DNA from 3 places in the Bacillus sp. GbtcB14 genome. Region 1 is predicted to be linked to each of the others. Evidence: riboswitches for the same ligand, from Rfam matches in the RefSeq annotation. Region 1 holds a riboswitch; each other region holds the start of a gene.
What was found. A riboswitch is a leader RNA that binds a small molecule or an ion and turns the genes downstream of it on or off. The one in region 1 is predicted to bind S-adenosylmethionine.
Positions count from the first base shown of each region.

Region 2: linked by a shared signal. The riboswitch ahead of KVT31_RS12485 (Na+/H+ antiporter NhaC family protein) and the one ahead of KVT31_RS10245 (LLM class flavin-dependent oxidoreductase) in region 1 are both predicted to bind S-adenosylmethionine.
Region 3: linked by a shared signal. The riboswitch ahead of KVT31_RS06970 (MFS transporter) and the one ahead of KVT31_RS10245 (LLM class flavin-dependent oxidoreductase) in region 1 are both predicted to bind S-adenosylmethionine.

Region 1 is NZ_JAGXJT010000003.1:248,058-254,857, forward strand. It holds gene KVT31_RS10220 (hypothetical protein) at 1-382, shown strand, start outside; gene KVT31_RS10225 (hypothetical protein) at 416-904, shown strand; gene KVT31_RS10230 (hypothetical protein) at 989-2,002, shown strand; partial or broken gene KVT31_RS10235 (sensor histidine kinase) at 2,566-2,979, shown strand; gene KVT31_RS10240 (hypothetical protein) at 3,269-3,475, opposite strand; SAM riboswitch class I at 3,712-3,818, shown strand; gene KVT31_RS10245 (LLM class flavin-dependent oxidoreductase) at 3,901-4,959, shown strand; gene KVT31_RS10250 (ATP-grasp domain-containing protein) at 4,952-5,908, shown strand; gene KVT31_RS10255 (S-layer homology domain-containing protein) at 6,223-6,800, shown strand, end outside.
Region 2 is NZ_JAGXJT010000003.1:677,104-683,903, reverse strand. It holds gene KVT31_RS12505 (sensor histidine kinase) at 1-53, opposite strand, end outside; gene liaF (cell wall-active antibiotics response protein LiaF) at 53-793, opposite strand; gene KVT31_RS12495 (PspA/IM30 family protein) at 900-1,562, opposite strand; gene KVT31_RS12490 (lmo0954 family membrane protein) at 1,625-1,981, opposite strand; gene KVT31_RS12485 (Na+/H+ antiporter NhaC family protein) at 2,211-3,527, opposite strand; SAM riboswitch class I at 3,622-3,727, opposite strand; gene KVT31_RS12480 (ribonuclease FAU-1 family protein) at 3,848-4,366, opposite strand; gene gltP (glutamate/aspartate:proton symporter GltP) at 4,434-5,705, opposite strand; gene KVT31_RS12470 (murein hydrolase activator EnvC family protein) at 6,197-6,800, shown strand, end outside.
Region 3 is NZ_JAGXJT010000002.1:390,880-397,679, reverse strand. It holds gene topB (DNA topoisomerase III) at 75-2,219, shown strand; gene KVT31_RS06975 (DUF4153 domain-containing protein) at 2,491-3,738, shown strand; SAM riboswitch class I at 3,872-3,977, shown strand; gene KVT31_RS06970 (MFS transporter) at 4,107-5,330, shown strand; gene KVT31_RS06965 (arsenic resistance protein) at 5,384-6,349, opposite strand; gene KVT31_RS06960 (FMN-dependent NADH-azoreductase) at 6,645-6,800, shown strand, end outside.

The DNA of each region.
Region 1 (6,800 bases):
AGTACATGATAATGAAAAATTACCATCTAAAACATTTTCACCACTTCCATTAGATTCAAAGATTACAAATTATGCTGCAGGACCACATTATTCTGCTAAATCAGGTCAGTATGCTTTGGGAGGTACTTGGTCTACATCGGATTCATATACAAGTAGTAGTAAATCTAAAAGAAAATCAATTGACCGTATTTATGCTAAAACGAAACATTATGTAGATGGCGGAAGTGTAGGTAGTAAAGCAGATGATCAATATAATGCTTCACATGCAGGTGCTGAAGTCAATAAAGGAGCATGGTATATAGGGGATGATGAAGTATATGGTGAACACATCTTTGCAAATAAGGGCTATCAAACTTGGAAAACAGAAACTTATGGAAGTTAAAAAAACAAATTTATTGCTGAGAGGAGCAAAATTATGAAAAAAACAATTTCTGCTTTATCAATGATTGCTTTATTTTCACTTCCTATCCATTCATTTGCTCAAGAAAAAGAAATGGTTTCGGATAAAAAAGTTCCTGAAATTGTATATGATGTGGAGAGAAAAGCATTAAAAACTTTTTCGCCAGCATTATTAAATCCGAATAATAAAGTTAAAAGTAGTGGCGCGCATTATGTTGCATATTCAGATTTCACTCAGACGGGTGGAGCAAGTTCGGTCTCTGATGCTTATACAAATAATAAAAAGACCAAGAAAAAAACAATAAATTATATTTATGCAAAAACAAAGGGTTATGTCAATGGGATTTATAAAGATAGTGCAACAGATACTCAATACAATTCTTCCCATGCAGGTGCGAAAGTATTTATTAGTAATAATTTTTGGGATGATGGTGAGGCTTACGGAACACATGAATTTCGATTAGATGGTTACCAGACTTGGAATACCGAAACTTACGGAACTTGATATAACAATATGTTCTCATGAGCAAATTAGAATATGTTTCTAATTTGCTTTTCATATTTATAAAGTTTATTTAGGAGTGAGCCGATGAATCCAAACAGACTAGTGTATATACTATTATTATCAATATTATTATTGTTGTTTAGTGGCTGCACAAAAGAAACTGAGAAGAAGCAAGAGACACAAACGAATAATCAGCCGAAAATTTCATTAGATAGTACTAATTTTAAGTCAACTATTGCTAGTACGTTAAATCGAGATAAATTACCTTTCGCTGAAACTGGCGGGATTAATTTAGGGATATATAATCAAAATGGGGAAATTGAGAAAGATTTCAACTTTAATATAGAAGAAAGTCAGAGCCTTAAAAAATTTATTTCTTTAGGGAATTTGATCAAAACTGAAAGGGTTTACAAAATGTTGTTACTTGTTGATTATAAACAAAGTGATTTTAAAGTTGATGATAGAGAGTTAGCGAAAGACTTCACTTTTCAAGTAGGTGCGGGAGAATCAGTAGAAATTCCTATAGAAATTCCACCATTACCAAAAGGACTACATGATATTATTTTTGTTATTGCTAAATTCCCTGATAAAAAAGTATTAGATGAAGAGTTTAGGAAACAAACGGATTCATCCAATCTTCTATTTGTAAGATTTAGTACAGTAGTAGGTGAGGATGAGACGGTAAATAATCAAGTTGAATTTAATAGTTACGGAGAAAAGAATACAGAGAATATTCTAGATGGTGTTTTTATTGCTAAAGAAAATACTTACAAGAGATGGTTGACTCAAGAAGTCACTAATGATAAAAATCTGGATTTCTATACGAAGGTCGGAAATAATAGTAATACAAGAAAACAATACGCATTAATACAATTATTTGATTGGGAGCAGATGAAATTTATAGATGATAAAGATGTGTTGTTTTATGATTTAGAACCAAATACAGTTTTTACTGTTCAATCTCAAATTCCAATAAAAAAAGAGAAAGGAGTGTATGATTTAACGTCTATTTTAGTGCAACATCCTTTTCAAAAAATAACATTATACAACCAACAAGTAGATACAGCAATTAGAGTTGGGGTTGATGTAATAGAGTAGTAAATGAAATGTTTTTATTATAATTCTCGAAAATATATAGTTGTTTCTATGAGGAAAAAAGAAGAGAATCTTATTTTTGATTCTCTTCTTTTTTTGTTTATTAGAGAAAGGCTTTTACTTGATTTTCTCTCATTTTTATCGCCCCTTTATAACGGTTCAAGTGTAATATCAAACAAAAAAGGTCCCTCAGGCAAGCTGAGAGACCATTCAAAGTACAATCATTGATTTTAGGTGCAAAATAAAATGGTAATCAATCTAATAAATTATAAATGACTAAATTTTTCTCCTGATTTCAAATTTTTGCCAACCTCGATAAATATATTCAATTAATAATGTATAATTCCTAGTATAATATTATTTTGTTTATGTAAAAAAATGGTAAATGTAGAAGTAAAACAATTAATCTTTCTTTGTGAAATTAAACATAAACAATCCAATAGAAAAAATCACAAAAAATTCTATTATAAATTTCTTTTAAAGGTAACATATAAATACAATCTACTAATCTGACAAAATACAGCAAAGACCGTACGAGCTTCGTCGGTGGATTGTAAAAGGTATTCTCTATAATGGTTCAAGAATCTTCAATTGAAATAACAACAAATATAGAGGAAGACCTATTTATTAAAGCAGACCAAACATTGATGATGCGTTTATTAATGAATTTATTGACGAATGCGATTGCTTATGGCAAAGAGAATGGCAGTGTGAATATACAACTGTTCCGTGATGAACCCAACATAATAGGTAAAGTCTCCGATAATGGTATAGACATCAGCGAGCAACATATTACGAAAATATGGGAACGCTTCTATCGAGTTGATGCAGCACGAACATCTTCAAACATTGGAAACACAGGTTTAGGATTGTCGATGGTGAAATGGATTGTCGAACTATACGGAGGAAAAATTACCGTTGAAAGTAAATTAGGGGAAGGCAGTACTTTTACATTTAAACTACCAATTGAAAAACGATAGTACAAATTCGACATATTGAATAGAAAGAATCGAAATAACGTATTAAAAAAAGATGAAATCGGTGATTTCATCTTTTTTAAACATATACTATCAATGGCCGCATCCTGCATTACACTAGGATTTTAGTGAGTGATGTTTGAGTGTTTAAATGACACAATAGTTGTAACTAACTGTTGTGTTATTTGTTCATTTTTCTTTCTTTTGTGTATATGAAGAAAAAACAAATCGTCTAAAAAAAGAATGAGGCTATGAGTAAAACACTACCGTCAAGAAGTGTCTTGGGTATATTTTATTCTCTGAATTTATCTGGTTTTTCAACTCTAAATGATTGCACCTCACCGCACTCTAAACAAAATGTGGTTAATAGTTTGGAACGCTTCCCGCCTGAAAAGAATCTACTAGATTCATCTTCACAAACATATGCATGATAAGCAGATCCAACTCTTCCTTCTTTAAATGTAGTAGAACCACAATTCTCGCATCGTTTATTTTTCATGTTACTAACACCTCTTTTGCTGTGTTTTTAAGATAGAAGTAAAGCAACTTGGTTATACATGATATTTTCGACATGATACAACATACCCCTTTATATATTCGTAAGTAAAACAATACCCTTATGAAGCTCTATAAAAATATGATTTCTTATATATCATTTAATACTTATAGGAAAAATGAGTATTAAATGATTGATTTTTATTATTCTGATGATTATAATAAATGGAAACCAAACAATTCTTATGTTGAGAAGTGGAGGGACGGGCCCTATGAAACTTCGGCAACCTCGTATGAGACGAAAGGTGCCAAATCCTGCAGGTGAAGAAACACCTGAAAGATAAGAGCGGTTCACTTAGTCAAGAAGGCTACTCTTATTTTGATAAGAGTAGCCTTTTTTATGGCTAAAAGGTAAAGGGGGAATAGGTAGTGGAGTATGGTTTTTGGTTACCGATTTTTGGGGGATGGCTTCGAAATGTAGATAATGAATCTATGCCGCCTACGTTTGAGTATGCAAAACAAACAGCGCAAGCGGCAGAACAATTAGGTTTTTCAACAACACTTATTGCGGAATTAAACTTAAATGATATAAAAGGTGTTTCAGCACCAAGTTTAGAAGCGTGGACAACTGCGGCAGCACTTGCAGCAGTAACGGATAAATTAGAGATTATGACAGCTGTCAGACCGGGCTTCCACAATCCAGCAGTTACAGCGAAAATGGCAGCGAATATCGATCAATTAAGTAATGGCCGTTTTACATTGAATGTAGTTTCAGCATGGTGGGAAGAAGAAGCGAGGCAGTATGGCGGAGTATTTACCGCACATGATGAAAGATATGATCGCACAGAGGAATTTGTAACAATTTTGAAGGAACTTTGGAAAGAAGAAGTGTTTTCTTATAAAGGGAATTTTTATGAGCTTCATCATACACATTTAAGTCCAAAGCCTGTGCAGAAACAGGGCATTAAGATTTATGCAGGTGGTGAAAGTGAAAGAGGAAAAGAGGTCATTGTAAATCACGCGGATGCATATGTCATGCATGGGGGAACAGTGGAAGAGGTATCTGTGAAAATAGAAGATATGAAGAAACGTAGAAAGAAAGTCACAGAGGAGCCATTGCAGTCATTTGGGCTTGCGGCTTACGTCATTTGTCGTGATACAGAAGAAGAGGCATTAGAAGAATGGAGACGCATAACGGATGTGAAAGACGATGCTTTAGGTTACGCGGGTTACCAAGACTTTATTAGTAAATCGCATTTGGAACAGCAAGTGAAATTGAATGATTATTCCGTATCCAATCGCGGGTTACGTCCTAATCTAATCGGAACACCAGAACAAATTGCAGAAAGGATACTCGCTTTTGAAAAAGTGGGTGTTACGTTATTACTTTTACAATTTTCGCCACAGCTTGAAGAGATGAAACGATTTTCTGAAAAAGTGATGCCATTAGTTGAAGCAAAAAGAAAGGAATTGATTACAAATGAGTAAAATTTACATATTACATGAGAATAAAGAATGGACGGATCATTTGGTGAGAAGGTTAGAAGAACTAGAGTTACCTTATGAGGAATGGCATTTAGATGAAGGAACACTTTCGTTAGAAAAAGAACCTCCTCAAGGTGTTTTTTATAGCCGCATGAGTGCTTCTTCACATACGAGAGGTCATCGATATGCACCTGAGTTGACGGAAGGAGTCCTTGCTTGGCTAGAGGGATACGGGCGCACAGTATTTAATGGGTCTCGTGCATTACGCCTTGAAGTAAGTAAATTGAATCAATATGCAGCATTAAGAAATTTTGGGATACAAGTGCCGAAAACAATTGGTGCTGTGGGCCGTGATCATATAGTAAAAGCAGCAAGGGAGTTAGGGGAAGTACCGTTCATTACAAAACATAACCGTGCAGGTAAAGGTCTTGGTGTTCAACTATTTCATTCTATTGATGCTTTAGAACAATATTTGGATGGTCCGACGTTTGAAGAACCCATTGATGGAATTACTTTAATCCAGCAATATATTGAAGCGCCAGAACCATACATTACACGTTGTGAGTTTGTAGGCGGCCAGTTTGTATATGCAGTTAAAGTAGATACATCAGAAGGATTTGAACTTTGTCCAGCAGATGCGTGTTCGATTCAAGATGCTTTCTGCCCAGTAGGAGAAGAGAGGGAGAAAGAAGTGCAAACAAAATTTGAAATTATATCGGACTTCCAAGAGCCAATTATTGAACAATACAAAGAGTTTTTGAAAGAAAATGAAATTACCGTTGCTGGTATTGAATTTATTCGTAGTGCAGATGGAACAATTTATACGTATGATATTAATACAAATACAAACTATAATTCTGATGCAGAGTCTGTAGCGAATCAATTTGGTATGCTTGAGCTTGCTACATTCCTTGGAATAGAATTAGAAAAACAAGTAGAATCAGTGAAATAATATATAAGTTTCTAGTAAAATCTTTGTTAAAGTAATCGTGGTCGTATGGCCAAGTTCTTATGGTTTTTGCACTAGAACGAAAAGTATAAGAAGTAGCCCAAGTTTCAATGAGGAACTTGGGCTATTTCTATGTTATATATCTACAAGTAAAACAACATAATATCACTATGAATTCCTATAACAATATGAGTTTTTGCATATTTCAAAACTTAGTATATCCTTCAAAAAGTTTTAATTGTATAATATATTTTGTCATATTCTTTTAGATTTTTCGACAAAATATATAAATAGAGAACGTATTGGGAGAAGGAATTATGTACACAAAACTATTAAAATCAATTACATCATTATCACTTATTGGTGGTGCTTTATTGTATGCAAACGGCAGTGATGTGAAAGCTGCTGAGGCGGGTGTTTTTTCTGATGTGCCTACATCGCATTGGTCGTATCCGGCAATTAAAGATTTAGCGAGTAAAAATATTATTTCAGGTTATGGAAATGGGATATTTGGTTTCGGTGATGTTGCGACGAGAGAGCAAGTTGCAGCTTTAGTGTATCGAGTTATGCTACCGAATAAACAAGGCGGAACGTTTAGTAGCAATAATACTCTTTATGTATTAAAGGACGGATCTAAGTTTAATAATCCTTATGGCGATATTAATCAGAATTCTACGATGTTCCCTGAGGAAATTTTAATGTTAACAAAAGCAGGGGTATTTAAAGGAGATGAGAAAGGGAATTTTAGACCGAAAGCTCCTGTGAGTCGTGCGGAAATGGCGCAAATTTTAACAAACGCTTTTCATCTTTCTGCGAAACAAAAGCATACATTTAACGATGTTCCAAATGGTTTTTGGGGTGAAAACGCTATTAGCGCAGTGCAGTCAACCGGAAT
Region 2 (6,800 bases), 430 kb from region 1:
GACAACATAGAATAACGAATATACATCCACGAAATATTTTTTTGTTTTTTCATTATACTTTCCTCACTTCCGTATCGCCTACGACAAGCGAAGAAATAATTTTAATACGACGAGGAGCCTCTTTATACTGCTCTGTTTTAAATGTAACATTGCGATTAAACCCTGTCTCTTCATGACCTGGCAAGAGCACACGTCCGACAATAACAGAATGATTTAAAGACAGTTCAATATCATATGGCACATATAAACGAATATTACCAACGACACCTCGAATAACAATTACTGTCTCCCCTTCTGGGATCATAGCAGTTGTTAAATCTATTTCCACATCACAAGCACCATATTGAACATTAATATCCTCAAGTTCATAAATATGATCCATCATTCGTATATTCCCTACAAACATATTTTTTAAATATGGTTCTGTACGATATATTTGCTTCTCTTCGTCTATAATCCCTTTTTCTTTAATTTCAACCTTCATTGCTTTTTGCTGATGTCCTTGTTGAATCAGTTGATAACCAATTAAAGCTAAACAAGCAAATACGACAAGAACAAATGCTGCTGATGAAAATAAGAAGAATAAAAATACGATACCACCAACAAATAAAAATACATTTCCCCGTACGTAACGATTCTTTTTACGATAATGCCTTCCGAACATAAGCATAATAAATGCAAAAATGAGACCACCTGGTTCAAAATGTCCAAGTATCATATCAAGAAAAAGACCGAATCCAAATATGATGAGGAGCATCCCCATTAATTGTGTTTTTGAAAATTGTTTCTTCATTTCAGCTCCCCCCTTCTTGTTACATATACATAGAAGAAAAGGCATTGCTTTCCAACACCTTTTCTCCTATCACTATATCATAAGCCTGTTTTATAATATACTACTATTATTTTGTTAACTCTTTCGTTAACGATACATCATTCTTTTCTTTCATTTCACGCTCAAGCTTTGCAATCTTCATATCAAATGTGTCACGTTCATGCTCCTCATTCATACGAGTTTCTAAGTCGCGGATATGATCTTCAATTTCTTCAAAGCGTAAGAACGGATTATTCTCATCCATTTTATGCATAGCAGTATTCATACGACGATTTGCATGTGCCATATTTTCACGTGCCATTAATTCCATACGTTTCGCGTGCATTTCTTTTAATTTATTTTTCATCTCAGAAAGACGACGCTCCAACTCATCAATTTGCTCTACAACACCTGCATACATTTCTTCTAATCGAGTTACTTGCCCTTCATAATACGCTACTTCTTCTAACGCACGCTCATGTAGTTGTAATTCGCCTGCTTCTTGAGCAATGATAGCTTGCTTTGATCTTTTATTAACGAAATAACGTGCTTGCTCAAGCTCACGAGCAAAATTTGATTTTAATGTTTTATGGCGCTCAATTAACTTCTCAATTTTTGTTATTTCACGCTCACTATCGCGTAAATATTGATTTAACATCGCTATTGGATTTTTTCTTTCTTTCTCATCTAACACATTATGAAAATCTGCTAAAATTGCATCGCGTACACGTCCGAATAAAGTTTGTTTCATTATAATCTTCCTCTCTTCTACTTTATAAATTTGATTTTTATTAGTTTTTTATTAGTTTTTTATTAGTTTTTCATTAACTTGTTCCACTCATCTTCAAAGTTGCTATATGGTTTAGAACTTTCTGATGCAGAATCAACAACTACATTTTTTTCTTTTTTCCACTCACGGTATCCGTAGTATAAAACTACTAATGCTGCGATACCGATTAATGCTGGGGAGTGCGAAAGTGCAATGGATAAACCGATTAAACCAACAATACCCCAAGCTAACTTTCCAAAAAATGATTGTGCTCGCACAAATGATTTATAGCTCCAGTACACAACTCCTGCTCCGATTGCGAATCCTACAATACCAGCAAGGCTACCAAGAGCAATTAAAGCCAAAATACCGGCCGCGATAAACGCTAGAAATTGTTTCATCTTGTGCTTGCCTCCCTTCGATTTGATACTCTTATCTTAACTATTTTTTCATTTTTCCATAACGAGCTTAAGAACCGTTTTCGACTCAGACTTAAGACCGAGTTGCATTCAGCCTTTTGTAAAAACATACGGTAGGATAGGATGATTCACTCTTTTATCGCACATAAAAAGCCGTACAGAGAACATTCTCTGTACGGCTTTCGTTACTATTTCATAAACTTCATTTTACTTATGCTGTTTTATGATACTCTTTCTTTCCCGCTACTTTAGAAAACCTCGGGAAACCAATTAATATAGAAATGATTCCGCATACTCCAACTAAAATCGGATAAAACGCATATGGTAACAATTCAATCGGAGATAACGCTGCAAATCCTGCTGCAGTTAACATTTGCGCACCATACGGAATTAATCCTTGCACACAACACGAGAAAAGATCTAATACACTCGCTGATTTACGAGGATCAATTTCATATTGGTCTGCAATGTTTTTCGCAAGCGGACCTGTAAAGATAATAGAAATCGTATTATTCGCTGTACACATATTCGTCATACTCACTAAGCCAGCAATACCGAACTCCGCTCCTTTTTTTGAACGAATGTTACGAGTTAAAATATTCATTAAATATTGAATACCACCATTATATTGAATCAGTTCGACCATACCACCAATTAAAATAGCAAGTAATACTAACTCCATCATACCGCCCATTCCAGTCGTTACACTTTTAAAGAAACTCTCTAACGTGTAACTACCATCTAAAAGACCGATAACGCCGGATAGTACAGTTCCACCAGTTAACACAATAAGTACATTCCAACCCAGTAGCGCTGTAATAAGTACTCCTGCATACGGTAAAATCTTTATCCAGTCAAAGCTATGCGCTTTAATCTGCGTGTCGCTTCCTAAAGTAATGATTACTAATAGTACAATTGTAATAATAGCTGCCGGTAATACAATTAAAAAGTTCGTTTTAAACTTATCTTTCATTTCTGTTCCTTGCGAGCGTACAGCTGCGATTGTTGTATCTGAAATAAATGATAAATTATCACCAAACATCGCTCCGCCAACAACTGTCGCCATCGTAAGTGCAATTGAGATATCAGTTTGCCCACTAATACCTACAGCAATTGGTGCTAATGCAGCAATTGTTCCCATTGAAGTTCCCATCGCTAATGAAATAAATGCCCCGATAACAAAAATTCCAGCTACGATAAATCCTTGCGGTAAAATTGATAACGCTAAGTTAACTGTAGAATCAACGCCGCCCATCCCTTTTGCTGTTTCAGAGAACGCTCCTGCCAGTACAAAAATTAAAACCATAATCATAATATCTGGATTCCCTGCACCTTTAGCAAATCGTTCCACTTTTACATTAAAGCTTTCTTTACGATTCATTGCTAAAGCGACTCCTACAGCAATTGAAATCGCTACAAGTATCGGCAATTTATAGAAATCACCTGTAATAATTCCAGAACCAATAAATAGTGCCAAAAATATTCCAAGCGGTAATAAAGCTAAACCATTTCCTCTCGTTTCTTTCAAAGTATCATCTCTCCCTAGTTTTAAACCTTTTCTACTGAACAACAAAAGACCTCTTCCAACGAGAAGAGGTCTTATACATCTATAAGAAACGCTCTTCTCATCTTTCAAGCACATGCTTGCTGGATTTGGCACAGCACTCTGAAATCGAGTCCGCTGCCGAGGCATCGTAGGGCCAGTCCCTCCGCCTCTCTTTATAAGAAGGTTTCATATTTATTTTTTAATAATAATTTCTTCCCTAACTTTACTCGCTTACAAAACAAAAGTCAATTATTTTTTGTATAGATTTTTTTGGTAATTATGCAAAAATTTGAATACAATACTCATTTTAACTTTTGGATTTCTTCTTCTAATATTGAAATCCAATAAAATTCACTATTGTTTATTGCAGCTATTATCCATTTCGTAGTGCACCAAGCTAAATCATACTCTTCTTTTGTAACATCGGCACTTTTATAAGCACCCTCTAGCTCATCTTCATCGAGTACATACATCTTACCGTTCGGTAATAACACTACATCTAAATATAAATCATCAAAATACGGTAAACCACGGTCGTCTATTTTATATTCTTTCGTCACATCGATGTAATATTGCACTAATTTTTTCTGATCATCTAACATGGCTGTAATCGCAAAGTTCTCCCCATTTATGAAATATTGAATCCACGTATACTGATTCCCTGCAATACAAAGTTCTTTCCCATCATATTCTTTATAACTAGGTTCCCTAACCTTTTTTATTTCCAGTATTCCTAGCATTCCCTCTTCTATTTGCTTAACCGTATAATCTTTCTCTATTAGTCGCTTCCACGAAGAACCGTCACCATATTTACGTTTCATTACGTCCGCTCCCCTTCTATATAGAAAAGCCCCCACATATTATGTGAGAGCTTGTTCAAATTATAATTTAAGCTGCTTGTTTATTGGAAATTTCCTCTAAATAAGCTTGTCCTTTTTCAGCGTCATACTGACCTTCCCACTTAGACATAACTACAGCTGCTAAAGAGTTACCTACAACGTTAACTGCTGTACGGGCCATATCTAAAATACGGTCAATACCAGCGATGAAGGCTAAACCTTCAGCTGGAATACCTACTGTACCAAGTGTTGCTAATAATACAACGAATGATACGCCCGGTACACCCGCAATACCTTTTGATGTAACCATTAATACAAGTAATAATGTAATTTGTTGTGTAATGGATAATTCAATACCATACATTTGCGCTAAGAAAATTGCTGCAATTGCTTGATATAGTGTTGATCCATCTAAGTTAAACGAATAACCTGTTGGAATAACGAAAGATGTAATTGCTTTCGGACAACCGAATTTTTCCATCTTCTCCATAATTTTCGGCAAAACTGTTTCTGAACTTGCTGTAGAGTATGCTAAGATCAGCTCGTCTTTTAAAATCTTAAAGAATTGGAAAATGTTAATTCCAAATAGTTTCGCTGTAAGTCCTAGTACGACTACAACGAAGAAAATCATCGCACCATATACAACTATGACTAATTTCCCTAATGGAATTAATGAAGATAAGCCAAACGTCGAAACTGTTACACCAATTAATGCGAATACACCAAACGGTGCAAATTTCATAACTTGGTTAGTCACGTAAAACATCGCATCTGCTACACCTTGGAAAAATTGAAGAACCGGTCTCCCTCTTTCACCAATCGCCGCAACTCCTAAACCAAATAGTACAGAGAAGAAGATAATCGCAAGCATATCGCCCTCAACCAATGATTTCATAATATTCGTTGGAACGATATTCACAAATGTATCTGCAAACGAATGACTTTGTACTTGAGATGTTGTTTCTGCATATTTAGAAATATCAGTCTTTGTTAATTGATCCATATTCACGCCTTTTCCCGGTTGGAAAATATTCGCTATTAACAGACCAACAACAATTGCAAGTGTTGTAATAATTTCAAAGTAAATAATTGTTTTTCCGCCTAGTCGGCCTAATTTTTTTACATCGCCAACACCAGCAACCCCAACAACAATACTTGCTACAACAATCGGCACAACGATCATTTTAATTAATCGGATAAAAATATCACCAATTGGTTTTAGGTACCCTACAACTGTGCTATCGCCATAAAAAATTGCCCCAACCGCGATACCTAGGGCAAGTCCTATTAAAATTTGCCATGCAAGTCCTATTCTTTTCATACTTGTTGTAACCCCCTCTTCGATGTGTCACTCTATCTCTCATTCTATCTCTATAAAACTTGAAATTAAGAGTATTACATATTATTCGACAATTCACTACATTTTGTCCCTGTTAAAAATCATAAATCAAAATTTAAAATCTGACAACAAAATAAGTTTGCCCGAACGCAAATAATTTTCTTGACAAAAACAAAACCCATGTCAGAAAACCTCACATGAGAACGATTCCTCACCAGTGTTTTATTGGTTTCCTAAATAACCTTTCATTATATAAAATAGCCTTCCGTTTACCTTTATTTTACAAATTTAATCAACACCAAATTTTTGTGGCACGCATAAAAAATGCAAACACATAACAATTAAGGCTAAAAAATGATAAATTCCGACAAAACTTAGCAAAATTATAAAATTTTCTTTACATTATGGTTACAACGATAGACACCCTTCTTCTTATGATATATAACATTCATAGGGAAAGGAGCCAGACAACCATGAAAAAGAAATTTGCAGCGTTCAGTGTTTTAGCAGCAGGAACGATTTTTGTTTCTCCGTTACTTTCACCTGCATACGCTGAAACGAATCAAGATAAATTATCTAATATTCAATCTGAATTAGAAGGAAAACAAAATGACTTACAAAATAAATCAGCCGAGAAAGAACAAATAGAAAAGGAAATTCAAGAATTACAAAAGAAAATCGACGATTTAACTACTTCTATTAATAAAAACGAAGCTGAATTAAACGATACAAAAAAAGAAATTAGTAAAACACAACAAGTAATTACTGAGAAAAAGAAACATATAGAGCAATTACAAACAAACATAGATACACGTCAGGAAGTTATTAAGCAACGTTTACAATCTATGCAAGAAAAACCTCGTACAAATATCATTACAGAGGTATTAACAAATTCTACAAACATTGCTGATCTTGTTGATAATATGTATTCTGTCAGTTTAATTTTAAACAATGATACTGATATTGTGAAAAAACAAACAACTGACCAAAATGCTGTGACGAAAGAAAAAGAGGCTGTCGAGAAAAAAGAGCAACAACTAAAAGAATCTGAACAGAAATTAGTTCAAAAACAACAAG
Region 3 (6,800 bases), on a different contig from region 1:
ATTGTTGTTTTATCATCGCCTCTAAACAGATAGACAATGAAAGTAACACTGGAATACAGATAGGGAGTTATAAAATGAAATTAATTATTGCCGAGAAACCAGATCAAGGTTTGGCTCTTGTTTCACAATTTAAATATCGCCGGAAAGATGGCTATTTAGAAGTGGAAGCGAATGAGTTATTTCCAAATGGAGCGTACTGTACATGGGCAATTGGTCATTTGACGCAGTTATGTAATCCAGAGCATTATCACGCGGAGTGGAAAAAATGGTCACTTAATACGTTACCGATGATTCCAGAGCGTTTTCAATTTGAAGTAACAAAATCAAAGTATAAGCAATTTAACGTTGTGAAACAGCTGTTACATAATCCGGGGGTAACAGAAATTATTCACGCGGGCGATGCTGGGCGTGAAGGGGAATTAATCGTACGAAACATTATTAATCTTTGTAACGTGCAAAAGCCGATGAAGCGTCTTTGGATTTCATCTTTAACGAAACAAGCTATATACCAAGGGTTTAAAAATTTACTAGATGAAGCAGATACAATCAATACGTACTATGAGGCATATACAAGGTCATGTGCGGACTGGGTCGTTGGTATGAATGCATCGCGTGTCTTTAGTATTTTGCTAAAGAAAAAAGGAATGAACGATGTATTTTCAGCTGGTCGTGTACAAACACCGACACTTGCATTAATCGTAAAGCGTGAGAAAGAAATTGAAAACTTTAAGTCTGAGCCGTTTTGGGAAGTGTTCGCAACCTTTAATATAGAAGGAAAGAAGTATGAGGGGAAATGGGAGAAGGATAGTGAATCCCGCTTACAAGACTCTGATATGGCAAATAAAATTGCGGCATTTTGCCAAGGGAAACCGGCTGTAGTAAAAGAAATGAAAACGGAGCGTAAAGAGTTTCAGCCACCGTTTTTATTTAATTTATCAGCACTGCAAGCGACAGCGAATAAAGCTTTTAAATTTTCACCGAAAAAGACGCTTGATATAACACAAGCATTATATCAAAAAGGAATTGTCTCTTATCCTCGTTCAGATTCAAACTATGTTACTCAAGGAGAAGCAGCGACGTTCCCTGATATTTTACAGAAGTTAAGTCAGTTTGATGAATATAAAGGTTTATTACCAGCTCCAGTTGAATCGATTATGAACAATAAGCGTTATGTGAATGAAAAAAAAGTTACAGATCACTACGCAATTATACCGACAGAGCAAGTTACAAATCCAAGCAAACTATCAGGTGATGAAAAGAAAATTTACGATATGATCGTAAGAAGACTGATTGCGGCGCATTATGAAGTAGCAATCTTTGACTACACAACGATTACAACTCTTGTAGATGAACGTGCTGAATTCATTTCAAAAGGAAAACAGCAAATTCAAGAAGGTTGGCGTAAAGTTATTTTCCAAGATGATAAAGATGACGAAACAATTCTTCCAATTGTCGCAGAAGGTGAACAAGGAAAAGTTGTAAAGGTGAAAGTGAAAGAAGGAAAAACACAGCCGCCGAAGCGTTATACAGAAGGACAACTTATTACGTTAATGAAAACAGCGGGTAAGTATTTAGAGAATGAAGAGCTGGAGAAAGTATTAAAGAAAACAGAAGGACTAGGTACTGAGGCAACGCGTGCAGGTATTATTACGATGCTGAAAGACCGTAAATATATAGATGTGCAGAAGAACCAAGTGTACGCAACCGATAAAGGAAAAGTATTAATTACCGCAATCGGAGACAAAATACTAGCTTCACCAGAAATGACAGCGAAATGGGAGCAGCGCCTTGCAGAAATCGGGGAAGGCACAGCATCCCCAGCTACATTTATGGAACAAACGAAAAAGCTATCAGCTAAAATTATTGAAGATGCAGTGGAAATGTCGGAGAAATGGGATTTCACTGGATTACATGTTGAATCGATTGAGCGAAAAGGATCGAAATTTACAACAGGTAAAAAGGTTGGTAGTTGTAAAAAATGTGATGGAGATGTGATTGATAAGTCAACGTTTTACGGTTGTTCCAACTACAACACGACACAATGTGATTTTACCATCTCAAAGAAGATATTAAGCAAAACAATTTCGCAAAAGAATATGACAAAGCTCTTAAAAGGTGAAAAGACCGATTTAATTAAAGGTTTTAAAAAGGGCGAGAAAACGTTTGATGCGAAGTTAGAGTGGAAAGATAATAAGATGAATTTTGTGTTTGAGAATTAAGTTGTTTCAACAAATAAAAAAAATATGATAATTAAACTGTATCCTATAGAATAGACACTTAAAAAAGTCTATACTATAGGATATTTTTTTTGAATAAGTAGTACTATATATTTTTATTTGAAATGAAATATACAATAAAAAAATCTTTATAATTGATAATTTTTTATTGTAAAACAATAAATTTTGTATTAAAATCAATATCATAATAAATCAGTGAGATGCTTTTTATAGAAAGGTAACAACGCTGTTTTTTATTAGAGGAGGTAAAACTATGAACAATCACAATTTGATTATTGAAAATATGGATAACCCTCATGAGTTGGAGAGAATGTATAGAAAAGACCCGAAAGCTTTTAAAAAGTCATTCTCACAAGCATGGGATGAAAACCCTGATTCTCAGGTGCTAGCTGCTTGGTATGAAAGGTTGCATTTCAAGGGAAAGACAAATGCAGAAAAAATATCACTGTTTCAAAAAGGTTTCTTATTCATGGGCATGTTAGCTATTTTAGCTGGGCTAAGCACTAGAATCATTTTCCACTTTGTCGAGCAGGAAGCAATTGCTCCAATTAACATAGCTTTTGGTGTAATGCCCTTTATCGCTGCTTATTTTATTTACAATAATACTCCGAAAAAAAGTATTATTTATTTCCTGGCAGCGTTGTTCCTAATTGCCGGGTTGTATCTTAATATGTTGCCATTAAATTATAAAGACAGCAGTATCCTTGCGTATTTACATCTTCCTATATTGTTATGGCTCTTATTGGGACTTGCGTTTACGGGAAATGAATATTCAAAAGGTAGTACAAGATTAGCGTATATTAAGTTTAATTTAGAATATGGTCTTCTCTACGCGAGTATGGCAGTGAGCGGAATGATACTAGCAGTATTAACCATGCGTTTATTTAGCTTTGTTGACTTGGATATAGGAGAGTTCTATTTTAGTAATGTTGTTTTATTTGGAGCTGCCGCTCTCGCTGTAGTGGCTGCATACTTAGTATCATTAAATCTTAAACTTGCTAAAAATATTACACCATACATATCTAAAATTTTTAGTCCACTTGTCTTAATCACATTGTTTATCTATCTTATAACGGTAATGTGGGTCGGGAAAAATCCATTCTTGGACCGCAATTTCTTAATGGCCTTCAACGGAATACTCCTTGGTGTATTGGCTGTTACTATATTTTCTATCGTTGAGAGTGATTCAGACGAGAAAAAGAGCATTTCAGATTATATAAATTTTGCCTTAATTGTTCTGGCACTTATTATTGACACTGTCGCATTGTCAGCCATCGTATTCAGACTTTCTTCTTACGGGATTACACCTAATAGACTTGCTGTTTTAGGCGTAAACATACTGATCTGGGCAAATCTCATTTGGATTATGTTTTCTTATATGCGTTTCTTGCAAAACAAATCAGGACCGACAGCTATTCAAGATGCCGTTACGAAGTATTTGCCAATCTACGGACTTTGGGCAGCGGTTGTTATATTTACTTTTCCTATAATTTTTAATTAGAAAGGTTTTATTAACGTAACGACAAAATTGTTAAAAGAGGATGATAGGTGTCATCTTCTTTTAACTGTATAGAAAAACATATTGAAATTATTTTGATGTAAAATACAAGAAATTTAGATAATTAAATAAAAACTTCTTATTAAGAGAGGTGGAGGGACTGGCCCTTCGAAGCCTCAGCAACCTAATGTTAAATAAAGGTGCTAAATCCTGTAGGATCTAAAAGTCCTAATAGATAAGAATTCGGTTATAAGAAAACCTTCTTCTTATTTTGAAGAAGGTTTTTTGTCATATAAATAGAGAATTAGAAAGGTGGTGATACAGAAGCGAAAGAATTAAAGAAAATATAGAAGAAGAAACCGGAGGGCGTAGTGAATAATCAAGTTGAAAGTTTAAAAGAGGATAGCACTAGTGATAGTATTTGGAGCAATAAAGTTTTTTCGTATTTTTTCTTAGCAAGTTGCACTTCTTTGATAGGCAATTCAATGGTTACGCTCGTTTTACCGTTATGGGTAATGAAATTAACGAATTCTCCAATACTTGTTTCTGGAGTAAACATTGCAATAGCAACGACTACGATTCTGTTTGCGCCTGTGACAGGAACGTTAGCAGATCGAATGTCGAGAAGAAAGCTTATGATAATTGCGGATGTTATGAGATGTATCGTTATGATTTTAATTGCAGTTATAGCATTTTATAATAAAATGCTATACATTCCGTTACTAATTTTACTTATAATACGTTCAATGGGGAGTTCCTTATTTACACCAGCTTCAAATGCAGCATTAGTAACATATGTGGAAGAAAAGCATGTTCAACAAGCGATTACGCTGAGGCAAATATCAATACAAATCATATCGGTTACCATTCCTTTAATAGCGAGTTTTTTAATTAGTATTTTTAGTTTTCATGGAGTATTTGTATTAGATTCACTCACATTCTTTATATCTTTTTTAATTTTAATGAACATCAAATTTCCACGTGAATTGAAAGTAGAAAAGAAAAAGCCTTTTTACGAAGACTTTAAAGAGGGTTTCTCCATATTTAATAGTAATCAATCATTGAAAACATTGCTTATGAGCGCTGCGGTTATTAATTTACTTGGAGCGGCGTGTATGCTTTCACTACAAGTAATAGTTGTTAGAGAAATGGACCTTTCTACGGGATGGTATAGTATAGTTTTTGCGGCATCACCGATAGGGATTTTAATAGGAGCATTTATTACTAAAAAGATTCGTAAATATAAAACGATTACGACTGCTTTTATATGTACTGCTATCATGGGGATTTTTAATGCTGCAATGGGTACGACGTTAAATCCGGTATTATTTTCAGTTTATTATTTTTTATCAGGAATTGCATTTGGAGTGAGTAATGTATATTTTGGAGTACTGTATAGAAAATTAATTCCAAATGAAGTGCAAGGGAGATTTTTTGGTTTTTTAAGTTCGTTATTATTAGTATCAACTCCAGTTGGAATTGCAATAACAGGATATTCATTAGAGTCAATTTCAGCTTCTATTCTATTTATTATAATTGGTATTATTACGTTTTTAGTTTCGGTTATTTCATTTGTAATGATAAATAAGAAATAAGTGTTGTATGAGATTTTTCAAAAATAAAAAACGTCCTAAAGTAGGACGTTTTTTTATGTATATTGCTGTTTTTTCTTAATAAGTAACAACACTTGTGAAACACAAGCAAGTACTGGCAGTTCAATCAATGGTCCAATAACGAGTGCAAGTGCAATAAGAGGCTCGTCAGGAAAAGCTGTTACAGCGATAGCGAGTGCAACAGGAGAGTTTCTGGCTAATGTTGTTAAGTTTAGGCTTACTGTATCGTTATAAGATAAACGCATCATGCGTCCGATAAATTGTCCTAGTACAAAATTAATGATGAAAAACAATAGAACAGGAATGAGTAATAGTAAAACGACATTCATATTTTGTAGTAAATATTTACCTTGTGATGCAAACATCGCTACGATTGCTAAACTTAAAAATACAATTTGAGCAGAGCTGAAAAATGGAATGAGTTTATTCTCGAGTGTTTCAGTTTTTTTCAGTTTATTCATAATGAACTTTGTAGCGTGTGCAAGTACAAATGGTAAGACGATTACGATAACAATGCTTTCTACTAAAACAGAAACCGCTACAGTCTTCATGACACCAGCAAATAAAAATAAATAAATGGGAAGGAGTAGTACTTGCAATATTAAATTTACAGGCAAAATAGCAGTAGAAAGTGCTACATTTCCTTTCGCTATTTCAGTAAAGATTAAGTACCAATCTGTACATGGAGTAACCATTAACATAATAAATCCAACCCAAAGTGCTGGGTGATCTGAAAGAAATAGTGCTCCTAACCCCCAAGCGAGTAAAGGTGTCCATACAAAATTAATAGTAAGGCTCGTCCCAGCGAATTTTAAATTACGGAATCCATTTTTTATTTCTTTCAATGGAATGCTGAGGAATAATCCATACAGCATGAAAAATAAGAATGGGACAATAAAGTGCTCTGAATACATATGTATCAAATTAAATTGTCCGAGTACGATGCCGCATGTAACAGCAAAAAGAATAATAAAAGTTTGAATTTTTTCTATAGTGCTCATGAGTAAATCCTTTCTAAATATGAATTGCCCTCTCTACATCCATTATACAAACAATAAAGTTACAATGGGTATTTTAATTGTATTGCAGTTTTTGTTTTTAATTCGAGATATTATTTTTTATTTAAAGTTACTTGACTAAAGTAAGTAACTGTATTACAATCACTTACATAAGGTAATTAAATAACAAAAAGTTTTTTTATGTTTGTACTTAAGGTATCTATTGGAACTTTTTATTAGAATAAGAATTTTTATGATGATGAATAATGAATATGATAAGAAAGTTTAGGTGAATAAAATGGGATTATTTAGCTCGTTATTTGGTAAAAAAGAAGAAAATACAAAAGTAGAGGGGAATAAAACAATGTCAAAAGTATTATTTGTAAAAGCAAACGATCGTCCAGCGGAGCAAGCAGTTAGTTCAAGAATGTATGAAACATTTGTAAGTGCTTAT